One region of the Streptomyces sp. NPDC088157 genome, then DNA from elsewhere that is predicted to be linked to it. Evidence: riboswitches for the same ligand, from Rfam matches in the RefSeq annotation. Region 1 holds a riboswitch; each other region holds the start of a gene.
The links. Region 1 has a riboswitch for S-adenosylmethionine ahead of ACIPFH_RS05060 (aminotransferase class V-fold PLP-dependent enzyme). Riboswitches for the same ligand answer to the same signal wherever they lie in the genome.
Positions count from the first base shown of each region.

Region 1 (7,518 bases):
CCAACTGCGCGCAGTGCCACAACTTCACCGGCAAGGGCGGCGCCCTGACCAAGGGCAAGTACGCTCCGACCCTCGAGGACGTGGACCCGAAGCACATCTACGAGGCCATGCAGACCGGCCCGCAGAACATGCCCTCCTTCCCCGACACCACCCTGTCGGAGCAGAACAAGAAGGACATCATCGCGTACCTGCACGCGGTCAACAGCGACGAGACCAACAACCCCGGTGGTCTGGAGCTGGGCGGCCTCGGGCCGGTCAGCGAAGGCCTGTTCTCCTGGATCTTCGGTCTCGGTGCCCTGATCGCGGTCGCCGTCTGGGTCGCCGCTCGGACCGCAAAGGCCAAGAAGTCATGAGTAGCCAAGACATTCCAGAAGAGAACCTGCCTGCTGAGCAGTCCGCAGGACACAACGAGCACGGTCACGGTGCGGTGGGCGTGGCGGACGAGCGGAACCCGTTCGCGGACCCCGGTCTGCCGCCGCACGAGCACCGCGTCCAGGACATCGACGAGCGGGCCGCCAAGCGGTCCGAGCGTGCGGTCGCCTTCCTGTTCACGCTGTCGATGCTCGCCACGGTCGGCTTCATCGCCTCGTACGTGGCGATCCCCGCCGACAGGTCGATCTTCGTGTTCCCGATCGGCCACCTCAGCGCGCTGAACTTCGCGCTGGGCCTGACGCTGGGCACGGCGCTGTTCACCATCGGCGCCGGCGCGGTCCACTGGGCCCGCACCCTGATGTCCGACGTGGAGGTCGCCGACGACCGGCACCCGATCGCCGCGGACCCCGAGGTCCGCGCGAAGGTCCACGCGGACTTCAAGGAGGGCGCCAAGGAGTCCGCGCTCGGCCGTCGCAAGCTGATCCGCAACACGATGTTCGGCGCGATGGCCCTGGTGCCGCTGTCCGGTGTCGTGCTGCTGCGCGACCTCGGCCCGCTGCCCGAGGACAAGCTGCGTCACACGCTGTGGGCCAAGGGCAAGCTGCTCGTCAACATGAACACGAACGAGCCGCTGCGTCCGTCGGACGTCGCCGTCGGTTCGCTCACCTTCGCCAAGCCCGAGGGCCTGGAGGAGCACGACGAGGAGTTCCAGAACGAGATCGCCAAGGCGGCCCTGATGATCGTCCGGCTCCAGCCGGACAACATCAAGGACAAGCAGGAACTCGACTGGTCCTACCAGGGCATCGTGGCGTACTCGAAGATCTGCACCCACGTGGGTTGCCCGATCTCGCTGTACGAGCAGCAGACGCACCACGTGCTGTGCCCCTGCCACCAGTCCACCTTCGACCTCTCCGACGGTGCCCGAGTGATCTTCGGTCCCGCCGGTCACGCCCTGCCGCAGCTGCGCATCGGCGTGAACGACGAGGGCTACCTCGAGGCGCTCGGCGACTTCGAGGAGCCCGTCGGTCCTGCATTCTGGGAGCGCGGATGAGCACCACAGAGAACCACGAGAGCAACGCGGCCCGCGAACGCGGGAAGGCGCCGGCCGGCGAGCGGATCGCCGACTGGGCCGACGGCCGGCTGGGGATCTACTCCCTGGCCAAGGCCAACATGCGCAAGATCTTCCCCGACCACTGGTCGTTCATGCTGGGTGAGGTCTGCCTCTACAGCTTCATCATCATCATCCTCACGGGTGTGTACCTGACGCTGTTCTTCCACCCGTCGATGAACGAGGTGGAGTACCACGGCAGCTACGTCCCGCTGCAGGGACAGCTGATGTCGGAGGCGTTCAGCTCGACCCTGCACATCTCCTTCGACGTGCGCGGCGGTCTGCTCATCCGGCAGATCCACCACTGGGCGGCGCTGATCTTCCTCGCCGGCATGTTCGTGCACATGATGCGCGTGTTCTTCACGGGCGCGTTCCGCAAGCCGCGTGAGATCAACTGGCTGTTCGGCTTCCTGCTGTTCGTCCTGGGCATGTTCACCGGATTCACCGGTTACTCGCTCCCGGACGACCTGCTCTCCGGCACCGGTGTCCGCTTCACCCAGGGCGCCATCCTGTCGATGCCGATCGTCGGCACGTACATCTCGATGTTCCTGTTCGGCGGGGAGTTCCCGGGCCACGACTTCGTGGCGCGGTTCTACTCGATCCACATCCTGCTGCTGCCGGGCATCATGCTCGGCCTGGTGGTCGGCCACCTGATCCTGGTCTTCTACCACAAGCACACGCAGTTCGCGGGCCCCGGAAAGAGCAACAAGAACGTCGTCGGCATGCCGCTGCTGCCGGTGTACATGGCCAAGGCCGGAGGCTTCTTCTTCCTGGTCTTCGGTGTGATCGCGGTCATCGCGGCCATCGCGCAGATCAACCCGATCTGGGCCATGGGCCCCTACCGGCCGGACCAGGTGTCCACCGGCGCCCAGCCCGACTGGTACATGGGCTTCGCCGAGGGTCTGATCCGCTTCATGCCGGGCTGGGAGATCAACCTCTGGGGTCACACGCTCGTGCTGGGCGTGTTCATCCCGCTGGTGCTCTTCGGTGTCGTCCTCGCGGCGCTGGCGCTGTACCCGTTCATCGAGTCCTGGGTCACCGGCGACAAGCGCGAGCACCACATCCTGGACCGTCCGCGCAACGCGCCCACCCGTACGGCCCTGGGCGTCGCCTGGGTCACGATGTACATGATCACGCTGGTGGGCGGCGGCAACGACCTGTGGGCCACGCACTTCCACCTGTCGATCAACTCGATCACCTGGTTCGTCCGGATCTTCTTCTTCGTCGGACCGGTCATCGCGTACATCGTCACCAAGCGGATCTGCCTCGGCCTCCAGCGCCGGGACCGGGACAAGGTGCTGCACGGTCGCGAGACCGGCACCATCAAGCGCCTGCCGCACGGTGAGTTCATCGAGATCCACGAGCCGCTCAGCCAGGAGCAGCTGCACACCCTCACGGCGCACGAGCAGTACGAGCCGGCCGCGATCGGCGCAGCCGTCGACGAGAACGGTGTCGAGCGCAAGGTGAAGGGCAAGGAGAAGCTTCGCGCCAAGATCAGCGAGGCCTACTTCGGTGAGGACCAGCAGATTCCGAAGCCCTCTGTGGAGGAGTACAAGGAGATCACGAGCGGCCACGGCCATCACTGATCGCTGAGGCGTCGCCACGCCACAGGCAAAGGGCCCCGTCCGGTCTGCGGACGGGGCCCTTTGCCGTGCCCACGGGCTGGATAGGGTGGGGTTCACCTTGTTCCACGACACACGTCACACGACACACGACGACACACGCAGGAGCGGCTATGAGCGCTGTGACCCCCGCTGGAGGCGACACCGCGGCGGGCCGTTCCTGGCCCGAGGTGCTGAACGGTCTGCTGTACGGCCGCGACCAGGACGCGGACGCCACGTTCTGGGCGCTGGACCGGATCATGCGCGGCGAGGCGACCGACGCGCAGATCGCCGGGTTCGTGGTGGCGCTGCGGGCCAAGGGCGAGACCGTCGCGGAGATCAACGGGCTCGTCCGGGCGATGTACGAGCACGCCAACCTGATCGAGGTGCCGGGGCCGACCGTCGACATCGTCGGCACGGGCGGCGACGGAGCCAGGACGGTCAACATCTCCACCATGTCGGCGATCGTCGTGGCCGGCGCGGGTGCCACGGTCGTCAAGCACGGCAACCGGGCCGCGTCCTCCGCGTCCGGCGCCTCGGACGTCCTGGAGAAGCTCGGCGTCAATCTGGAGCTGACCCCGAAGCGGGTGGCCGAGGTGGCGCACGAGGCCGGGATCACCTTCTGCTTCGCGATCAAGTTCCATCCGGCGCTGCGTCATGTGGGCGCCGCGCGCGGCCAGTTGGGCATCCGCACGGTGTTCAACGTGCTCGGCCCGCTGACCAACCCCGCCCGGGTGCGGGCTCAGGCGGTCGGGGTCGCGGACCCGCGCATGGCGCCGGTCGTCGCAGGCGTCTTCGCGGAGCGCGGCAACTCGTCCCTGGTCTTCCGGGGCGACGACGGCCTCGACGAGCTGACCACGACGGCCACGTCCCATGTGTGGGTCGTCCGCGACGGCAAGGTCACCGAGGAGACCTTCGACCCGCGTGACGTCGGCCTGGAGCTGGTGCCGGTCGAGGCCCTGCGGGGCGGGGACCCGTCGTACAACGCGGAGGTCGCCCGCCGTCTCCTGGAGGGCGAGACGGGCCCGGTGCGGGACGCCGTGCTGCTGAACTCGGCGGCGGCGCTCGTGGCGCTGGAACCGGGCACCGGGACGCTGGCGGAGCAGCTCCGGGCCGGGATGGGCAGGGCTACGGAGTCGATCGACTCGGGCGCGGCCAAGCGGGCCCTGGAGCGCTGGGTGGCCGCCAGCAACGCGTAACGCCCCTCGGTGGCCGTCCCGCGATCCGGACACGGGTTGCGGGACGGTGATCACTTCACGTACGTTCCTGTATCAGGTCATGAGTGACAGTCATGAGGCCCCGGCCGACTGTCCGGCAACCCTCCGTCCGTGGCGGGGTGCCCCGGGTGAAGACCAGGTCGTAGGCAGCGAGGTCTACGGCAAGCGCGGACCCCTCGCACTCTTTCGAGTGAGCACCGCCAGGGGTCCTGGTCGTTCGAGGGAGCCTTCCGTGAGCAAGCGAATGCGATAGGGCGTAGAGCCCCGCCTCCGTACACCCCTTTCACCTTCCTCCGTGCTCGAGCCATGCCCGCTCGCACGGCGGTTCCGCCTTGCCTCTCACGGGAGTTCGCCATGTCTGTCTCCACCGCTGCCGCCACCCGTACCGTTTGTGCGCAGTTGCCCGTTCTCGGCCGGGATGTCACCGTCCCGCTCGTGACGGGTGGCGAGGTCACCTACGCGGCGCTCGACTACGCGGCCAGCGCCCCCGCCCTCCAGCGCGTCTGGGACGACGTGGCGGCCTACGCCCCGTACTACGGCAGCGTCCACCGCGGCGCGGGCTACCTCTCCCAGCTCTCCACGGACCTCTTCGAGAACGCCCGCCGCACCGTCACCGAGTTCCTCGACTGCCGCCCCGACGACCAGCTGATCTTCACCCGGTCGACGACGGACTCCCTCAACCTGCTGGCGCGGGCCCTCCCCGCCGACTGCCAGGTCTTCGTCTTCGAGACCGAGCACCACGCCTCGCTGCTGCCCTGGAAGAACGCCCGGGTCACCTACCTCGACGCCCCGCGCACCCCGCGCCAGGCCGTCGAGACGCTCGAGCGGGCCCTCGCCGACCGCGACCCCCACGGCCCGGCCCTGGTCTGCGTCACCGGCGCCTCGAACGTCACCGGCGAGCTGTGGCCGGTTCGCGAGCTGGCGGCGGCCGCGCACGCGCACGGCGCCCGTATCGTCCTGGACGCGGCCCAGCTGGCCCCGCACCACCCGGTCTCCGTCCGTGACCTGGACGTCGACTGGATCGCCTTCTCCGGCCACAAGCTGTACGCGCCCTTCGGCGCCGGCGTCCTGGCCGGCCGCGCCGACTGGCTGGTCGCGGCCGACCCGTACCTCGCGGGCGGCGGCGCCAGCCGCAAGGTCACGCGGCGCGAGGACGGGGGAGTGGACGTGGAGTGGCACGAGAGCGCCGCCCGCCACGAGGCCGGGTCCCCGAACGTGATCGGCGCCTACTCCATCGCCTCGGCCTGCAAGGCCCTCACCGAGGCCGGCTTCGACAGCCTGGTCGCGCGGGAGGAGTACCTGATCGCGAAGGTGCGGGACGGCCTGGCCGAGGTCCCGCAGGTGAAGGTGCTGTCCCTGTTCGGCGACGACGCCCCGCGGGTCGGCGTGATCTCCTTCGTCGTCGAGGGCTGGAACAGCTCCCACTTCGCCGCTGCCCTGTCGGCCGAGTACGGCATCGGTGTCCGCGACGGCCTCTTCTGCGCCCACCCCCTGGTCCGCACCCTGCTGGGCGGCGACCCCCAGACCCAGGGCGAGTGCGGCGCCCCCGAGGCGGCGCCCGGCGAGAAGTCCCTCAACGCGATCCGGGTGAGCTTCGGCGCGGGAACCCCGGACGAGCACGTGGAGCGCTTCGTGAACGCGGTGCGGGAGCTGGTGAGCGAGGGTGCTCGGTGGCAGTACCGGACGGAGGACGGCCGCTGCGTGCCCGCCGTGTGAGCGACGGGCCGCCGGAGGCGGTGCTCAGCCGGTCAGGAGTCCAGCCCGATCGCGAACGCCGCCTCCAGGTCGTGCTGCGAGTAGGTACGGAACGCCACGTGGGTGTCGGTCCCCTCGACCCCCGGGATCTTGCTGATGCTGCCCGGGATGACCTCCGCCAGGTCCTCGTGCTCCTTCACCCGCACCATGGCGATCAGGTCGTACGTCCCGGTGACCGAGAAGACCTCGCTCACGGAGTCCAGCGAAGCGATCCGCTCCGCGATCTCGGGGATCCGGTCCACGCTGGTCTTGATGAGGACGATCGCGGTGATCACGGCTGGTTCTCTCCCTCGGGGGCCGGAGCTGGGGCGGCCTTCACTCTACGCGCCCGCCCGTCCCCCACCGGCGCCCTTTCGAGGCCCTCCTTCGGGCCCTTCCCGTGGCCGAAACGGGCCCACGCGTACACGAGCCCCAGGCCGAAACCCACCAGGTGCGCCAGATACGCCACCCCCGGCCCCTGGGCGGCCCGGCCCGCCGCCACCCACTGAAGGGCCGCCCAGAAGGGCAGCACGACCCACGCCGGGAAGCGCAGCGGCAGAAAGAACAGGAAGGGCAGGAGACTGGTCACCCGCGCTCGGGGGAACAGGTACAGAAAAGCGCCGAGGACCGCGGAGATCGCCCCGGAGGCGCCGACCAGGGACTGCGACGACTCGGCGTTGGCGGCGGCGTAGCCCAGCAGGGCCAGGTAGCCGCAGCCGATGTAGAAGAGCGTGAACTCGACGCGGCCCATCCGGTCCTCGGTCATCGTCCCGAAGACGTAGAGGAAGAGCATGTTGCCCAGCAGGTGCACCCAGCTGCCGTGCACGAAGAGGGCCGTGGCCGGGGTCAGCACGGCCCGTGGCGCGCCTTCGAAGAGCTCGCCGGGCACCACGCCCCAGCGCCGGAAGTAGGCGCGCTGCGCGGCCAGCAGTTCGTCTCCGGCGCCGTACACCGCCGCGTTGAAGCCCGAGGCGGGGCCGATCAGGAAGATCAGGCAGCACAGGGCGATCAGTGCGTAGGTCACCGGTGCCGAGGTGTTCCGGACCGTCCTGGCGACCGTCCCGTTCCAGTTGCCGATCATGAGTACAGAGCATGACGTAACAGGACGCACCACCCCGGACCGCCTCGCCGCCGTGGACGGATGGGCGGCGAGTACCCGCCAGGCCGTAGGGTTACGAGCCACACACGCGGGGGAGCCTCCGGCCCGACCCCGGCGACAGCGAGCACGACACTAGAAGGAAGCGGAAAGTCACGATGACGGTTCCCCTGCCGACCGCCACGACGCGGTGGCGCTGCACGCTCTGCGGCAACCTCACGCGGTTCGACGTGACGCGCTCGTCGAAGGTCGTCGAGTACGTGCACCTCGACCTCGCGGGTGAGCCGAAGGTCGAGGAGCGCGAGGTGGTCGCCGAGACCGTCGAGTCGGTGCGGTGCCGCTGGTGCAACGCGGTGGACCAGGTGGAACTCGTGGATCGGCCGGGCGCCG
Region 1 covers NZ_JBIUSU010000001.1:1,184,084-1,191,601, forward strand. Annotated here, with positions in the region: gene ACIPFH_RS05040 (c-type cytochrome) at 1-353, shown strand, start outside; gene ACIPFH_RS05045 (Rieske 2Fe-2S domain-containing protein) at 350-1,423, shown strand; gene ACIPFH_RS05050 (cytochrome bc complex cytochrome b subunit) at 1,420-3,066, shown strand; gene trpD (anthranilate phosphoribosyltransferase) at 3,216-4,280, shown strand; SAM riboswitch class IV at 4,356-4,472, shown strand; gene ACIPFH_RS05060 (aminotransferase class V-fold PLP-dependent enzyme) at 4,653-6,014, shown strand; gene ACIPFH_RS05065 (Lrp/AsnC family transcriptional regulator) at 6,047-6,328, opposite strand; gene ACIPFH_RS05070 (rhomboid family intramembrane serine protease) at 6,325-7,113, opposite strand; gene ACIPFH_RS05075 (hypothetical protein) at 7,287-7,518, shown strand, end outside.

Region 2 (7,518 bases), on a different contig from region 1:
GCGGGCCGAGGCCGTCCTCGATCGTCACGAAGTCGAGCAGTCCGCGCTCGGCCTCGGCGACCAGATCGGCCCAGTATCCGGCGGTGAACAGCTCACGGGGTCGGGCGACGGGCTCACGCCAGGAGGCGGGGTGCCAGCCGGTGCCGTCCAGAGCGACGGCGAGATGCAGCGGGGAGGAGGAGGTCGAGGACACGAGGGTGCCTTCCTGGAGGTCCGTACGAGAGCGCCGGCCTGCGCGCAGGGGCTGCGCGGGCACAGGGCGGGGGCGAGCAAGGCGGAATGGAGGCGCCCCGGGCCGAATGCTGAGGGAGGGTCAGGAGCGACAGAGCGCGCCGGCCACGCGCTGGAGGTCGATGTGGGGCCGGGAGTGGAGGTGCACGGCGTGGCGTATGCGGGTCACGTCCACTCCCCCCTCTTTCCGGGCGCCGGACGGCGCCTCACACATCTCGTCATGAGTCAGAACGCCCCGGTCTCGTCGGATGTTCCCGGTGTGCGCACCGAGACGACGGTCGAGCGGCGGCGCAGGGCGAAGCCCAGGGACTGGTACAGGCGGATCGCCGGGGCGTTGTCGGCGGCGGCGTGCAGGAACGGGGTGTCGCCGCGCTCGCGGATGCCGTCGCCCACCGCGCGGATCAGCCGGGTGGCGAGGCCCCGGCCACGATGGGCGGGGTCGGTGCAGACGGCACTGATCTCGGTCCAGCCGGGCACGCGCAGACGTTCGCCCGCCATGGCGGTCAGGCGGCCGTGGTGGCGGATGCCGAGATACGCGCCGAGGGCGATGGTCCGCCGGAGGAAGGGGCCGGGCCGGGTGCGGGCGACGAGGTCGAGGATCTCCGGCACGTCGTCCGGACCGAGGCGTACGGCCTCGGGCGCGGGTTCGGTGCGGAACCCCTCGGTGGCGACGAGCTGCACGCCCTCTCCCCCGCCGGTGATCTCCCAGCCGTCGGGAACCCGGTCGACGGGCTTGATCCGTACCGTGGTTCCGGGGCCGACGAGGGTGTGCAGGTCGGCCCAGGCGGCCGGATCCCCGGGGTCGGCGAGGGCGGCGAAGGCGTAGACGTCGGCCGGGTACCGTGCGGCCCGGCCGACCCGCTCGGCGAGGTGGGCGTGCGGGCCGCTGAGCGCGGCCCAGACGGCGTTGTCGAGGGGGTGCGGGTGGGCGGCGGTCGGAGCTCCGCCTCCGCGGAGGTCGATCGGGGTGGCCACGGAGGCGGAGTCCCTTCCTGTTCGCTTGCTGCCGTTTCTAACTCAACCCGCTTCTTGCGCCGCTGCGCTGACGTAGCGTCAGGAGTTGTCCAGCGGCAGACCGGGCGGGTTGATCTCGGACTTGGCGACGGCCTCGTTGGAGAGGTTGTAGGCGGCCAGCCACTTGGCGTACTGCCCGTTGTCGATGAGGTGGTTGATGGCGTCCGCGAGCGGCTTGGCGAGGCCGCTGTCCTTCTTGGCGGTGGCCGCGATCAGGCCCTGGAGCGTTTCGCCGGCGCCGGAGAAGGTGCCCGCGCTGCGCGTCGCGTTGGTCGTGGCCGCGGTCTTGGCGACGTTGTAGGCGATACCGGGGTTGGGGCCGAAGAACGCGTCGATCTTGCCGCTGCCGAGCGCCAGGTAGATGCCGTTGCGGTCCGGGTAGTACTTGATGGTGAGCTTCTTGCCCTCGGACTCCAGCTTCTTCTTCCACTCCAGGAGGATCTTCTCCTGGTTGGTGCCGGAGCCGACGGTGACGGTCAGGCCGGCGAGGTTCTCGTAGTTGCCGTCGAAGTTCCACTTGTTGGACTTCTTGACCTCCCAGCCGAGGTTGTCCTGGCGGTAGGAGGCGAACTCGTACTTCTTCTTGCGCTCCTCGGTGTCGGTGACGTTCGAGAAGGCGACGTCGACCTTGCCGCTGTCGATGCCGACGAAGAGGTTCTCCCAGGTGAAGTTCTTCGTCTCGGGCGTCAGGCCGAGGACCGCGGCCACCAGCCGGCCGAGGTCGGGCTCGGCACCGGTGAGGGTCTTCTGGTCGTCGCCGACGTACGCCAGCGGGGCGAAGCCGGAGGGCAGGGCGCCGATGCCGATGTTCAGTTTGCCGCTCTTCCTCACGGCTGCGGGCAGTTCGGCGCTGATGGACTTGACCTCGGACACCTTGAGGGTGGTCTCCTTGGCGGCGCCGTTGGACACCCGGCCGACGGTCACACTGCCGGCGGCGGCGCTGTCGGCCTCGGTGGCGGCCTCGCTGTCACCACCGCAGGCGGCGAGCCCGGTGGCGAGGGTGGCGACCGCGGTCGCCGCGGTGATGCCGCGAATCAGGCTGCGTCGGGTGAAGTGGGCAGACATGGCCGTCCTTTGTGACTGGATGAGAGAGGGTGGCGTGGGGGAGGTCGTGGGGCGCGTCGGCGCGCGGTGGCGTCAGAGCACCTTGCTGAGGAAGTCCCGGGTCCGCTCGTGCCGGGGCCTGTCGAGGACCTCGCTCGGCGGGCCCTGTTCGACGATCCTGCCGCCGTCGATGAAGACGACCTTGTCGGCGACCTCGCGGGCGAAGCCGACCTCGTGGGTGACGATGACGAGGGTGGTGCCGCTGGTCGCCAAATCCTTGATGACGGCGAGGACTTCGCCGACGAGCTCGGGGTCGAGCGCGGAGGTCGGCTCGTCGAAGAGGATGACGCCGGGGCGCAGCGCGAGGGCGCGGGCGATGGCGACCCGCTGCTGCTGCCCACCGGACAACTGCCTCGGGTAGGCGGCGGCCTTGTCGGCCAGGCCGACCCGGCCGAGGAGTTCGCGGGCCAGTTCCAGGGCCTGGTGCTTGGCGAGTTTCCCGGTCGCGACCGGCGCGGCGGCGACGTTGTCCAGCACGGTCAGGTGCGGGAAGAGGTTGAAGTTCTGGAAGACGAAGCCGATCCGGCTGCGCTGGGTCAGGATGGCCCGCTCGCTCAGCTCGCGCAGCCGGTCGCGGTGCCGGCGGACGCCGATCGGCTCGCCGTTGACGCTGACGTAGCCGATCTCGGGCTTCTCCAGGTGGTTGACGACCCGCAGCAGGGTGGACTTGCCGGAGCCGGACGGGCCGAGGATCACGGTGACCTCGCCGGGCCGCACGGTCAGGTTCACCCCGTCCAGCACCCGGTGGGCGCCGTACCACTTGTGCACGTCGTGCACCTCGACGGCGGCGGGCACGACCCCGGCGGTCTCGGTGGTCTGCACGGTCTCGGTGGTCATACGGCGGCCTCCCGGCGGATGCGGGCCCGCAGGTCGGCGAGACCGGTCCGCAGCTTCTGCAACGGCGTCGGCGGCAGGGACCGCGTGGCGCCCCGGGCGTAGTACCGCTCGACGTAGAACTGGACGACGGAGACGAGGCTGGTCAGGATCAGGTACCAGACGGTGACGACCAGCAGCAGCGGCACGATGTCGCCGGGGTAGGTGGAACCCATGGTCTGCGCGGTGCCGAACAGGTCGAGCAGCGACACGTAGAAGACCAGCGAGGTGGACTTGATCAGGCCGATCAGCTGGTTGACGTAGTTCGGGGTGATCGACCGCAGGGCCTGCGGGAAGACGATCCTCCAGAACTGGTAGCGCTTGGGCAGGCCGAGCGCGGCGGCCGCCTCGTGCTGGCCCTGGTCGACGGAGAGGATGCCGCCGCGGACCACTTCGGCGGCGTAGGCCGCCTCGTTCAGGCTCAGACCGACGACGGCGATCACCATGTCGGTGGCCAGCCGGGACTCGTCGAAGCGGAAGAACGCCGGGCCGAAGGGGACACCCACGCTCAACGTCTGGTACAGGGCGCTGAAGTTGTAGAGGAAGAGCAGCACCACGATGAGCGGGATGGAACGCAGCGCCCAGACGTAGGTCCAGCTGACGGCGCGCAGCACCGGGCTCTTCGAGAGGCGGGCGAGGGCGAGCAGGATGCCGCCGAGGAGGCCCAGCACCGCGCTGTAGGCGGCGACTTCCAGGGTGATCAGCAGTCCGTCGAGGATCACCGGCCGCAGGAACCAGTAGCCGAAGCGGTCCCACTGGTAGAAGGGGTTGGAGACCAGTCCGTGCGCGAACTGCGCCACCAGGACCAGCACCACGGCGGTGGCGATCCAGCGGCCCGGCCGGCGCAGCGGCTGGACCCGCTGGGCGGTGAGCTTCTCGGGCGGGGTGTCGATGGCGGGTGCGGCCTCGGCGAGGGTCACGGCGCCTGGGGGTTCACTCATGAGGGGCTCCGGCGGGAGTCGGACACCCCGGGGCACGGCAGACGTGGGCGGCGGTATGCGCTTCGGCGGGGCGGCGGGGACCGCTCGGCGGCAGCGAACAGGGCACGGCGCACGGATGCGTACGGAAGACCGGGGTGGGGCGGACAACGGCACACCGCTCGGGCGGTGTTCGTCAGGAACGCGGAGGCGGGGCTGCGGGGTGAGGGGGTTCGTTCAGCCCCGACAGCGGGCACGGCCCGGTGCGGTACACAGTGCGCTGTTCACACGGAGGAGGTCGACGGCGCGGTTGGCGACGAGGATGTCGAGATACGGCCGTACGCAGCTTCGGGGGCGACGGGGCGCCGTCCGAGGAGCTGCGTACATGTCCGTCACCATCACTGTTCCGGCCCCCGAGGGGCCCTCGCGCTTACCGATGCGTCATTACCGAAACGTCGGTCCGGTCGTCACCTGGGGCACCCCACCGCGGAGCGAGGGTTGCCGGTCAGCTAGCCAGGGCTTGTCGCTGACGCTCATGACCGTTCTGGGCCGTAAGTAAGACAGTTGCCCGAACGAATGTCAACGGCGGTCCAGTGGATGGACCGGGTCAGGGCCGCCTGACCTGCGGTCGGACCGTCGTACCGTCCGACGCGTGGGTCTCCCAGTCCAGGATCTGGACGGCGGCGCCGGCGGCCTCCAGACCCTGGCAACGGGCGTGGTGGCGGCGGGCGATGGCGTCCAGGTCGAGGTGGGCGCCGAAGGCCGGGTGGGCGGCCAGACGGCGGGCGTAGGCCCACAGGGCGGGGTGGTCGGCGATGCGGTGCACGGCGGCCGCGTCCAGGTGGTAGCGGTGCACGGTGTCGAGCTGGACCAGTGCGACCCACAACTCCACGTCGGCGGCCGTGATCTGATCGCTGATCAGATGTTCGTGGGCTCCGAGCCCCCGCTCCAGCACTCCGAGCGTGGTGAGCAGCGTGTCGAGCGCGGCGGCGCGCTCCGCCTCCTCCGTGTCGGCCGCTCCGGCGCGTTGGGCGGCCTCCTCGATGCCCTGGGCGCACATCCGCTCGACGGCCTCGATCTGCGACTCGGCGCCGCACGGGTACAACGCGGCCCGGCCGCCACCGAACCTGCGGGCGAGGTCGCGGGCGATGTCGGGGCCGTGGCTGCTGACGATGCGGCCCGACCAGTCGTCGCTGAGCACCGGCGCGAGGGCCGGCCCGGTGTACCGGTGCGCGCTGGCGTCGTACAGCGGGCGCAGCGCGGAGTGGCCTCCGTCGGGGCAGTCCGGGACGGCGGGCAGGAAGGTGACCGGGCAGGCCCTTTCCAGGCCGAGGAGGCTGTGGGTGACGGCGATGCGCAGACAGTCGGGGTCGGCCGCCGCCAGATGGAGGCGGTAGCGGCGCGGCACCGCGTAGTGCCCGCTGCGCGCGTCCCGGCCGATGCGGCCCCGGAAGGCGGGGGCGGGGCGGGCGGACAGGTGGGCGGCCAGTGGTGTGACGGACATGACTCTCCCCGGGGGCGGGACGCACGGCGGACGTGCGCGCGGCGGATGCGACGTCGAAGGAGGAGGTGCGGACCTCGTCCGCGCGTGCCGGGTGCGGCCGCGTCCAGGGGACACCGCCGGTGCGGTTCGGCGCGGGACGGACCCGGCTCAGCCCTGGGGCCTGATCGCGCTGGCAACGCGCTTCAGGTCGATGTGACGGCGGGAGGTGAGAAGGGGCGACGACCACGCCGTGCGGCTCGCGCGGCCGGTGATCGGCTCCTGTCGCCCCATTGTTTCCCTACCCGTTCACTAGGATTCCCGGATCGAGTGTCGATCCGCCTCGAGCCTCCGTCAAGGGGGCGTCCACCAGGTGAGTACCGGGCGGATGCGGGGGGTGCCCGGGACGAGCCCCGAGCGGCCCTCGGCGGAACCCGGGACGGGGCCGGAGTGTGACACCCGGACGGGGCCGGGGGTGGGACCCGGAGGGGGCCTGGGTGTGACACCTGGACGGGGCCCCGGGGTGGGACCTGGACGGGGACCGGGGTGAGGCCCCGACAGGGACGGGCGGGGCCCCGGACAGGGACAGATCAGGCCCGGGCGGGAACGGGGTGAGGCCGACGACCTGCTCCTCATCCGTGTCGGCCACCACGCACAGGCACACCAGGTCACCGTCGGCGGCCGGTTCGGCCGGTGAACCGGCGGTCCCGGCGGCCGTGTCGGCGAGGGGTTCGAGGCCGGCGGGGCGGCGAGGGGTTCGAGGCCGGCGGGGCGGCGGGCCCCCAGAGTGGTGGCGAAGCCCGCCTCTACGACCCGGCGGGCCAGGGCGCGCCCTGGCCGCCCGGTCCGATGAGACCCGCGCGCATGGGACGCCTCCTCAACTCTCCTTCCGCGGGCGCCAGAACACGGCCAGCAGACCGGCTGTCGCGACGACACCCACCCCGAGCACCACACCGGCGCCCGTCCATCCGGTCACGGCGATGTCCGCGGCCTCGTCCATCGAGTAGTCCCCCGGCCCCCACGCCCCGAGCGCCACCGTGAGGACGCCCAGGACGAGGACGTACTCGTACCCCTCCTTGAACACGAAGAAGCCGTTGCGGCGGTGCGCCAGCAGACCCGCGACCAGCATCACGGACAGCACGGCCGCGCAGGCCAAAGGCGTGAGGAAGCCGGCCAACAGCAGGACTCCCGCGCCGAGTTCGGTGAGGACGCTGAGCCAGGCCTGGAGTCTCGGGCGGGTGAGTCCGAGCCCGCCGAACCAGCCGGCGGTGCCGGATATGCCGCCTCCGCCGCGCCAGTGGTTCCAGCCGTGCGCCACCATCACCAGGCCGAGCACGAGCCGTACGAGCAGCAGTGCGGTGTCCGATGCCTCACTCATGGCCATGTCCCCTTCTCCGTCGGAAGCGCCCGCACCCCCGGCGCGCACTCCTCGACGAAGGCGAGCACGTGCCGGTGGTGGGCGAGAGCGGTACGGCCGACGCCGGTGTGGTGACCCGCGCCCGCCTGCTCGTGGCGTACCACCCGCCGGGCCCCGGTGAACATGGAAGCGAGGACCGCGAGGCTCTCGGCTCCGTTCGCCCCCTCGCACTCGGCGAGGGTGAGGCGCACGGCTGCCGGGACGCTCGCCGCGAGCCGGGCGAACTCCTCCTGTCCGCCTTCCCGTTGGCCCTCGTAGGCAGGCGAGGCCGAGCCCATGCCGCGGCGGCCGTCCACGTCGGACGGTTACCCGCGTGGCCGATGCCACAGCGCGCGGCGGGGGTCGGGCCGGGTCGCGGCGTCACTCCTCCCTCGCCCGTGCGGCGGCCGGGTGACGGACGCGGCCCAGGCCGCCCACTTCCATCCCGGGCAGCCGGGCGCCGCGCGGGTCGCCCTCCATCCGGACGGTGGTTTCGCAGCCCG
Region 2 covers NZ_JBIUSU010000003.1:923,039-930,556, forward strand. Annotated here, with positions in the region: gene ACIPFH_RS15355 (LLM class flavin-dependent oxidoreductase) at 1-193, opposite strand, end outside; gene ACIPFH_RS15360 (putative leader peptide) at 314-445, opposite strand; gene ACIPFH_RS15365 (GNAT family N-acetyltransferase) at 457-1,206, opposite strand; gene ACIPFH_RS15370 (ABC transporter substrate-binding protein) at 1,285-2,310, opposite strand; gene ACIPFH_RS15375 (amino acid ABC transporter ATP-binding protein) at 2,383-3,186, opposite strand; gene ACIPFH_RS15380 (amino acid ABC transporter permease) at 3,183-4,163, opposite strand; SAM riboswitch class IV at 4,561-4,680, opposite strand; gene ACIPFH_RS15385 (glutathione S-transferase C-terminal domain-containing protein) at 4,747-5,643, opposite strand; gene ACIPFH_RS15390 (putative leader peptide) at 5,791-5,913, opposite strand; gene ACIPFH_RS15395 (DoxX family protein) at 6,497-6,997, opposite strand; gene ACIPFH_RS15400 (hypothetical protein) at 6,994-7,332, opposite strand.
Region 2: another riboswitch for S-adenosylmethionine. It lies ahead of ACIPFH_RS15380 (amino acid ABC transporter permease); the one in region 1 lies ahead of ACIPFH_RS05060 (aminotransferase class V-fold PLP-dependent enzyme).

Region 3 (7,518 bases), on a different contig from region 1:
GGTCGTGCTCTTCCCGGAACCCGACTCGCCGACCACCGCCGTGACCTGCCCCGGCCACACGTCGAGATCCACCCCCCGCACCGCTCGCACGGTGCCCCCACGCGTGCGGTACGACACCGACAGGCCCCGCACTTCCAACAGCGCGGGTTCCCTGACCGAGCCCTCACCGCTCACGGCCTGATCGGCGGCGCCACGGCCGGTCGGGGGTCGGCCGGTCCCGGTGGGGTCGGTTCGGGGCCGGACGGTGATGGCGGCCCGGTCTGTCGGGAGCCGGTCGGGGACGGTCTTGTCGGTCGTCGGCCGGTCGGCGACGGCCTCGTCGGTCGTCGGCCGGTCGGGGACGGTCTTGTCGGGTACCGGCTGGTCGGTCACGGCCTCGTGCGGCACGGGTTCGTCCGTCTCGGGTTCGTTCGTCGTGGGTTCGTTCGTCGTGGGGCCGGTCATCGCTGTCGGGACCATTCGCCGTCCAGCGCTCGCGCGATGCGGTTGGTGGCGAGGCCCGTCGCGGCGATCGCGAGGCCGGGCAGGGCGGTGAGCCACCAGGCGTTGGCCAGGTAGTTGCGCCCCTCGGAGATCAAGGTGCCCCATTCGGGCGCAGGCGGCGGCGCCCCGTAGCCGAGGAAGCTCAGCGACGACACGGCGAGGATGGCCGCGCCGAACTCGAGGGTCGCCAGCACGATCACCGGGCCCGCCGCGTTGGGCAGGACGTGCCGGCCCAGCACCGAGTACCAGCGGGCACCGCAGGAGCGCGACGCCTCGACGAAGACCGCCTGCCGCACGCGCAGCACCTCCGCGCGGGTCACCCGGGCGAAGCCGGCGACGCTGGCGATGCCGACCGCGACCGCCACCTTCACCGTCCCGTAGCCCAGCGCGGTGACCAGGGCCAGGGAAAGGAACAGCGACGGAATCGACAGCAGTACGTCGACGAAGCGCATCAGCACGTCCTCGACCCAGCGGCCCACGAACCCGGCGACCAGGCCGATGAGCCCGCCGACCACGAACGCGAACCCCACCGCGATCAACGTCGCCTTCAGTGACAGCTGCGCACCGTGCACCACCCGCGAGAACACGTCACGTCCCAGCTCGTCGGTGCCGAACCAGTGCCCGCCGCCGGGGCTGCGGAAGTTCTGCGAGGGCACCCCGCGCAGCGGATCCTGCGAGGTGAACAGGGACGGCCAGAACGCGGCCAGCACCACCAGCACCAGCACCAGCGCCGAGACCGACAGCCCGGGCCGGCGCACCACGAAACGCAGGACCCGCAACGCTCCGACCAGGCGCCCCGGACCCGCGGCACCCGGACTCGCGGGACCTTGGCCCGCGGGACCTGGATCCGTACCGGGATCGACCGGCCGGGCCAGGCCGGCCGCGGCCTCCACGGTTTTGGCCGCTCCGGCGGCGACATCGTCGGCGAGGGTCCGGCTCATGCGGGACGCACCTTCCTGCTCGAGGCCACCACGATCCGCGGGTCGAGCAACGGGTAGACGAGATCGACGATCAGGTTGGCCGTCACGAAGATCAGCGCTCCGAACACCACGACCCCCTGGACCAGCGGAATGTCCTGGACGGTGACCGCGGCGGCGGTCACCCGGCCCAGGCCGTCGCGGGAGAACACCGTCTCGACGACGACCGAACCGGCGATCAGCTGGCCGGCCAGCAGCCCGACGACCGTCAGGGCCGGCAGTGAGGCGTTGCGCAGCGCGTGCCGCAGATGGATCCGCAGCCGGCCGGCGCCCTTGGCCCGTGCCGTCTCCACGTAGGCCTGGTCGAGCGCCGTCAACAGGCTCTTGGCCAGTACCTGCGCCACCAGCGCGCCGGTCGGTATCGCCAGCGTCACCGCGGGCAGCACCAGGCCCCGCAGTCCGTCGTTGCCGAACGCGGGGAACAGCCGCGTACGGAAGGAGAACAGCTCGACGAGCAGCAGCCCGACCCAGAACGTCGGTACCGACACCCCGAGCGGCGGCAACGACAGCAGCAACTGCCGCAGCCACCGGCGGCCGGTGAAGGTCGCCAGCACCGCGAGACCGCCGCCGAGGAGCACCGCGAGGAGCAGTGCCGCCCCGGTCAGCTGAAGGGTCTGCGGCAGCGCGTCGGCCAGGGTCGAGGTCACCGGCCGGCCGGTGGACACGGAGTCGCCGAAGTCACCGCGCACCGCCCTGCCGAGATGGTCGGCGTACTGCGCCGGCACCGGCTTGTCGAAGCCGTACTCGTGTCGCAGCGCGGCGAGTTGGGCCGGATCGACCTGCCCCGTGTCCGCTCCGGCGCCGGCCATCGCGGAGACGGGGTCACCGGGCAGGTAGTCCAGCACGAGGAAGGAGACCGTGTAGGCCGCCCACAGCACCCCGAGGGCCTGCGCGAGACGTTTGACCACATAGGGACGCATGCCGGCCGTTACCCGATCCAGGTGTCGTGCAGCTGTATCCGGCTGGAGGCCTCGAAGTCGAGGTCGTGCACCTTCTTCGCCACCCCCAGCTGGGTCTGCAGCTCCACCACGGGCACGACGTAGGCGTTCTGCACAATCAACTTCTGTGCCTCGCCCACCAGTTGCTTGCGCTTGACCGGGTCGCTCGTCGCGGCCTGCTGCGTCAGCGCGTCGTCCAGGGAGCTCGCCGGCAGGTGGTAGAAGTTGGCCAGCCGGGAGGAGTACGAGCTGCGCAGGATGTCCGGATCGGCGCGGGTCACATTGCCCCACACCGCGTCGAAGTCACCGGACTGAAGGGTCGGGGAGAACTGGGTGATCTGGAGCTGCTTGAGCGCCACGTCGATGCCGACGGCCTTGAGCTGCTGCTGGATCAGTTCCAGCGCGGGCTGGTTGGTGGCCGCGTTGGCGAACCACTTGACGGTCAGGCTCAGCCTCTTGCCGTCCTTGACCCGGACGCCGTCGCTGCCCGCCTTCCAACCGGCCGAGTCCAGCAGGGACTTCGCCTTGCCCGCGTCGAAGGCCAGGTCCGGGCCGAGATCGGCGTAGTCCGGTGTGGTGTGCGCCAGGATGCTGGTCGCCGGCTCGGTGCCGGTGGGGAACACGGCGTCCACGATCTGCTGCCGGTCGATGGCGAACAGGAGCGCCTGGCGCACCTTCGCGTCCTTGAAGAGCGCCCGGGAGTTGTTGAGCCCCAGGTTGAACACCACGCCCGGGTTGGCCCGTTGGGGGAGGTTCACCGCGCCGCCCTGGAGCGCGGCCTCGTTGGCCTTGCCGACGCTGCCGATCGCGTCCACCTGGCCGGACTGGAGGCTGCCGGTGCGTACGCCGGCCTCGGGGACCACCTTGAACACCAGCTTGTCCAGGTAGGCCTCGCCCTTCTTGGTCCACAGCGTGGAACCCCACGCGTACTTGGCGCGCCTGGCCAGGGTGATCGACTGGTTCTGCGCATAGTCCTTCAGCACGAACGGCCCGGATCCGACCACGCCCTTGCTGCATTTGTCCTGCGGGCTCTCCTTCGCGCTCGCCGACGACTCGATCCCCAGCGAGTGCGTCGCCGTGGCCTGCAGGAACTGCGCGTTGGGCTGCTTGAACCTGACCCGCACCGTCAGCGGGTCCACCGCGGTGGTGCTCTCCACGCCGCTCAGGTACCCCTGGGCGAGGGTGCCCAGGGCGCCGAGCTTCGGCACCGCGTCGAAGTTGTCCTTCACCACCTGTGCCGTCAGGGGTGTCCCGTCGCTGAAGGTCACACCTGATCTCAGGTGGAACGTGAACGTCGTGGTGTCCGGGCTGATGTCCCAGCTCTTCGCCAGCCAGGGCACGATCTTTCCGGTCTTGGGGTCCTGGTCGGTCAGGGAGTCCACGACCTGACGCAGTGAGTAGATGGTGTCGTTGCTGGCCACCTGCTGCGGATCCACGCAGCCGGCGTCGGAACCCACCGCGAAGGTGAGGGTGCCGCCCGACTTCGGCCGGCCGCCCTCGCCGCCGGCGCTGCCGGTGTCGCTCGACGCGCAGGCGCTCAGCAGCAGCCCGCCGGTCACGAGTGCGGCGAACGCCGCCCGGCGGTGAGTACGGGAATCCGGATGCGCTGTCACGGGATGGTTCTCCTACTCCAAGGTCACCGCGCACATGCCGGGGCGGAACGCGGCCATGGCGATGCGCGGAAGGTGCCGTCCCCGCACGGGTCGGCACTGCTCAGAACTGTTCAGGGGGGACGCCGACGACGATGTCGACGACGACATGACCGCGCCGGGGGCGAGGGTCAGCCGGTGGGGTGGGGCGTGATCAGCCCTGACACAGACAGCTGGCGGAACGCCGCAGGTCGATGTGGCGACGGCGCGAGAATCCGGAGAACGGTGCAGCGGTCGCGATGGAGGAACTCAGGTTGCCGTTGTGCCGCACGCCGGTCCTCCACCTCTCAGGCCCCGGAACCGGGGCTACGCGCTTGCGGAGTCGAATGACCCCGCCGGGCTTTCACCTGGAGCACCCCACCGCGGAGGAGGGTTGCCGGTCAGCTAGCCAGGGCTTGACGCTGACACTCAATGCCGGTGTCGACCTTACGGAGTACTCACATTGTCCGTCAATATCGGTCGGAGAGTTGAACGACTCCGCCGCACCGGCCGTGACTGCCGGTGCGGCGGGACGCACATCAGCGCTCGTCGGCCGGACGCCCGGCAGGGACGCCGGCGCCGGCCCCGGTCACGGCTTACGGGCGAGGCCGCCGTGTTCGCCGATGACCTCCGGGGCGGGGGAGGTGGTCTCCGGGCGCCAGAGGGGGACCGGGACGACTCCCGGCTCCAGGAGGTCCAGGCCGTCGAAGTACGCGGTGATCTCGTCCACGGAGCGCAGGTTGTACGGAACGGCGCCGCTCTCGTTGTAGGCGTCCTGGGCCGCTTCGAAGACCGGGTCGATGCCCCGCGAACCGTCGTTGACGGAGAGGTAGCTGCCGGACGGCAGGGCCGCCATCAGGGTCGTGACGATGGAGCGTGCCTGGTCGTAGTCGGCGACGTGGCCCAGGATGTTGCTGAGGATGAGCGCGGTGGGACGGGTGAAGTCCAGCGTCTCGGCGGCGGCCGCCAGGATGCGCTCCGGCTCCAGCACGTTGGCGTCGACGTAGGAGGTGGCGCCCTCCGCGGTGGAGTAGAGCAGCGCGCGGGCGTGGGCCAGGACCATCGGGTCGTTGTCGACGTAGACGATCCGGGTCTCGGGGGCGATGCGCTGGGCGACCTCGTGGGTGTTCTCGGCGGTCGGCAGGCCGGTCCCGACGTCCAGGAACTGTCGTATGCCCGCCTCGGAGACCAGATACGTGATGTTGCGGCGCAGGAACGCACGGCTGCTCCGTGCGATGGTGACGATGCCGGGGAAGACGGCGGTGTAGGCGTCACCGGCCTGCTCGTCGACGGGGTAGTTGTCCTTCCCGCCCAGCCAGTAGTTCCAGATGCGGGCCGAGTGCGGCACCGATGTGTCGATCTTCTGGTGCGCCGCTGGTCCGGGCGAGGTCACATGGTCGGTCATGAGGGGCGTCCGTCTTTCAGCCGAGGCGTGAGCAGTTCGAGCCACAACCTACGTCCCAACGACCCTGTTACGTACACGCGTTCACATTTTCGGTCGGTTGGAACGGTATCCGCACGCCAACTTCCGCCAGTTGCGGTCGGTGCCGGTAGCGTGACCGCCGTGATGGTGGGGACCCGGGAGACCCGGCTGATCGTGCTGCGGGGCAACAGTGCCTCGGGAAAGTCGACGGTGGCGGCCGGCCTGCGTGACAGGTTCGGCCGGGGCCTGGCCCTGGTCGGGCAGGACAACCTCCGCCGGGTCGTACTGCGCGAGCACGACCGGCCCGGCGCGGCGAACATCGGGCTGATCGAGGCCGTCGCCCGCTACGCCCTGGACGCCGGGTACCACGTGGTCCTCGAGGGCATTCTGTACGCCGACCGGTACGGCCCCATGCTCGAGCGGCTGCGCGCGGACCACCGCGGCCCGACCCACGGCTACTACCTCCATGTGCCGCTCGCCGAGACCCTCGTGCGCCATGCCGGCAAGCCGATCGCCGACGAGGTGGGCGAGGCGGACCTGCGCGTCTGGTACCGGGATCTCGATCTGCTGCCGAGCGGCACCGAGACCGTCATCGGTGCCGACAGCACGCTCACGAGGACCGTCGACCGCATCATGCGCGACACGGGCCTGGACAGCCTTCCCGCCCGGGAACACCCGCCCCCGGGCTCGTCCCCCGCCTGACCGGTCGGTCCGGCTACGGCTTGACGCCCACGCCCGTCCAGGGCTGACCTCGGCGTCGGTGGCGTCGTCGGGGGCGTCCGGGCGCCGGCGGTGACCGACCGCGATGCCGGGAGAGGGGAACGCGGTGTGGGCGACCCTGACGGCCTGAGCGGACGCACAGGACCCGCAGGCCGGCCGCTCCCAGCGGCTCAGTACCCGGCAGGGGTCAGTTCGGCCAGCAGCAGGGTGCGGTCGTCGGCGCCGACCGTGCCGGAAGGGGTGTGCAGGAGCCGACGGCACAACGACGGCAGGGCGTCCTGCCCGTCGCCGTCCATGGACCCGACGGCCGCCGCCGCGTCCACGGTGCGCGCGAGGCGGCTGATCTCCTGGTCGATGTCGGCGTCGCGGGACTCGACCAGACCGTCGCTGTAGAGCACCAGCAGGGCCGGATCCGGGACACTCAGCACGGTCTCCTCGTAGCTGCCCGTACCGAGCCCGAGGGGCAGGCCCGCCCCGGTCAGTCCGACCGGGGCCGTGCGGCCGTCCGGGCCGCGCAGCAACGGGGGCGGGTGGCCCGCCCCCACCAGCGTGCAGGTGCGCCGCCGGGCATCCCACTCGGCGTAGATGCAGGTCGCGAACGAGACGCCGGGGGAGTCCCCGGCGAGTGTGTCGAGCCGTCCTATGAGGTCGGCCGCCGAGATGTCGAGGCCCGCCAGGGTACGGACGGCGGTGCGCAGCTGGATCATCGCGACCGCGGACTCAGGGCCGTGTCCCATGGCGTCCCCGACGATCAGGCTGACCCGGTCGCCCGGCCGCTTCAGCACGTCGAACCAGTCGCCGCCGACGAGGTTGCCCTGCCCGGCGGGCAGACAGCCGTGCGCGGTGCGGCAGCCCCCGAACTCCTGTGCCGTTCCCGGCGGCAGACTGTTGCGGATGGCCAGCGCGGTCCGCCGCTCACGCTCGTACCGGCGCCCGTTGTCCAGCGCTACGGCGGCCCGCGCGGCCAGTGCCTCCGCGGCGGCCGTGTCCGCCGGGCCGAACGGCACACGGCCCGGTCCCCGCGTACACGTGACGAAGCCGATCGGCACGTCCCGCAGGCGCAGGGGCATGACGAGGAAGGACGCCACCCGCAGCAGGTCGCGGACGCGCGCCTCGCCGTCTCCGGAGGCGATGAGCCGGTCCGACGTGTGCGGGTCCACCGAGTCGAGCACCTGCGCCTGCCCGGCGGCGAGCGCGCGGGCGTACGGCGTCTCCCGGGGGAAGGAGACCACCTCGCCGACCGGCAGCATGCCCTCCCAGTCCTCCAGCGCGCCCGGTCCGACACGCAGCGCCATCCGGCGCGCCTCGATCCTGGGCGCGTCCGCTCCGACGTGCGCGTTCTCCTCGAC
Region 3 covers NZ_JBIUSU010000003.1:409,823-417,340, reverse strand. Annotated here, with positions in the region: gene ACIPFH_RS13110 (ABC transporter ATP-binding protein) at 1-444, opposite strand, end outside; gene ACIPFH_RS13105 (ABC transporter permease) at 441-1,424, opposite strand; gene ACIPFH_RS13100 (ABC transporter permease) at 1,421-2,380, opposite strand; gene ACIPFH_RS13095 (ABC transporter substrate-binding protein) at 2,389-4,011, opposite strand; gene ACIPFH_RS13090 (putative leader peptide) at 4,202-4,318, opposite strand; SAM riboswitch class IV at 4,353-4,463, opposite strand; gene ACIPFH_RS13085 (SAM-dependent methyltransferase) at 4,616-5,431, opposite strand; gene ACIPFH_RS13080 (AAA family ATPase) at 5,594-6,151, shown strand; gene ACIPFH_RS13075 (PP2C family protein-serine/threonine phosphatase) at 6,340-7,518, opposite strand, start outside.
Region 3: another riboswitch for S-adenosylmethionine. It lies ahead of ACIPFH_RS13090 (putative leader peptide); the one in region 1 lies ahead of ACIPFH_RS05060 (aminotransferase class V-fold PLP-dependent enzyme).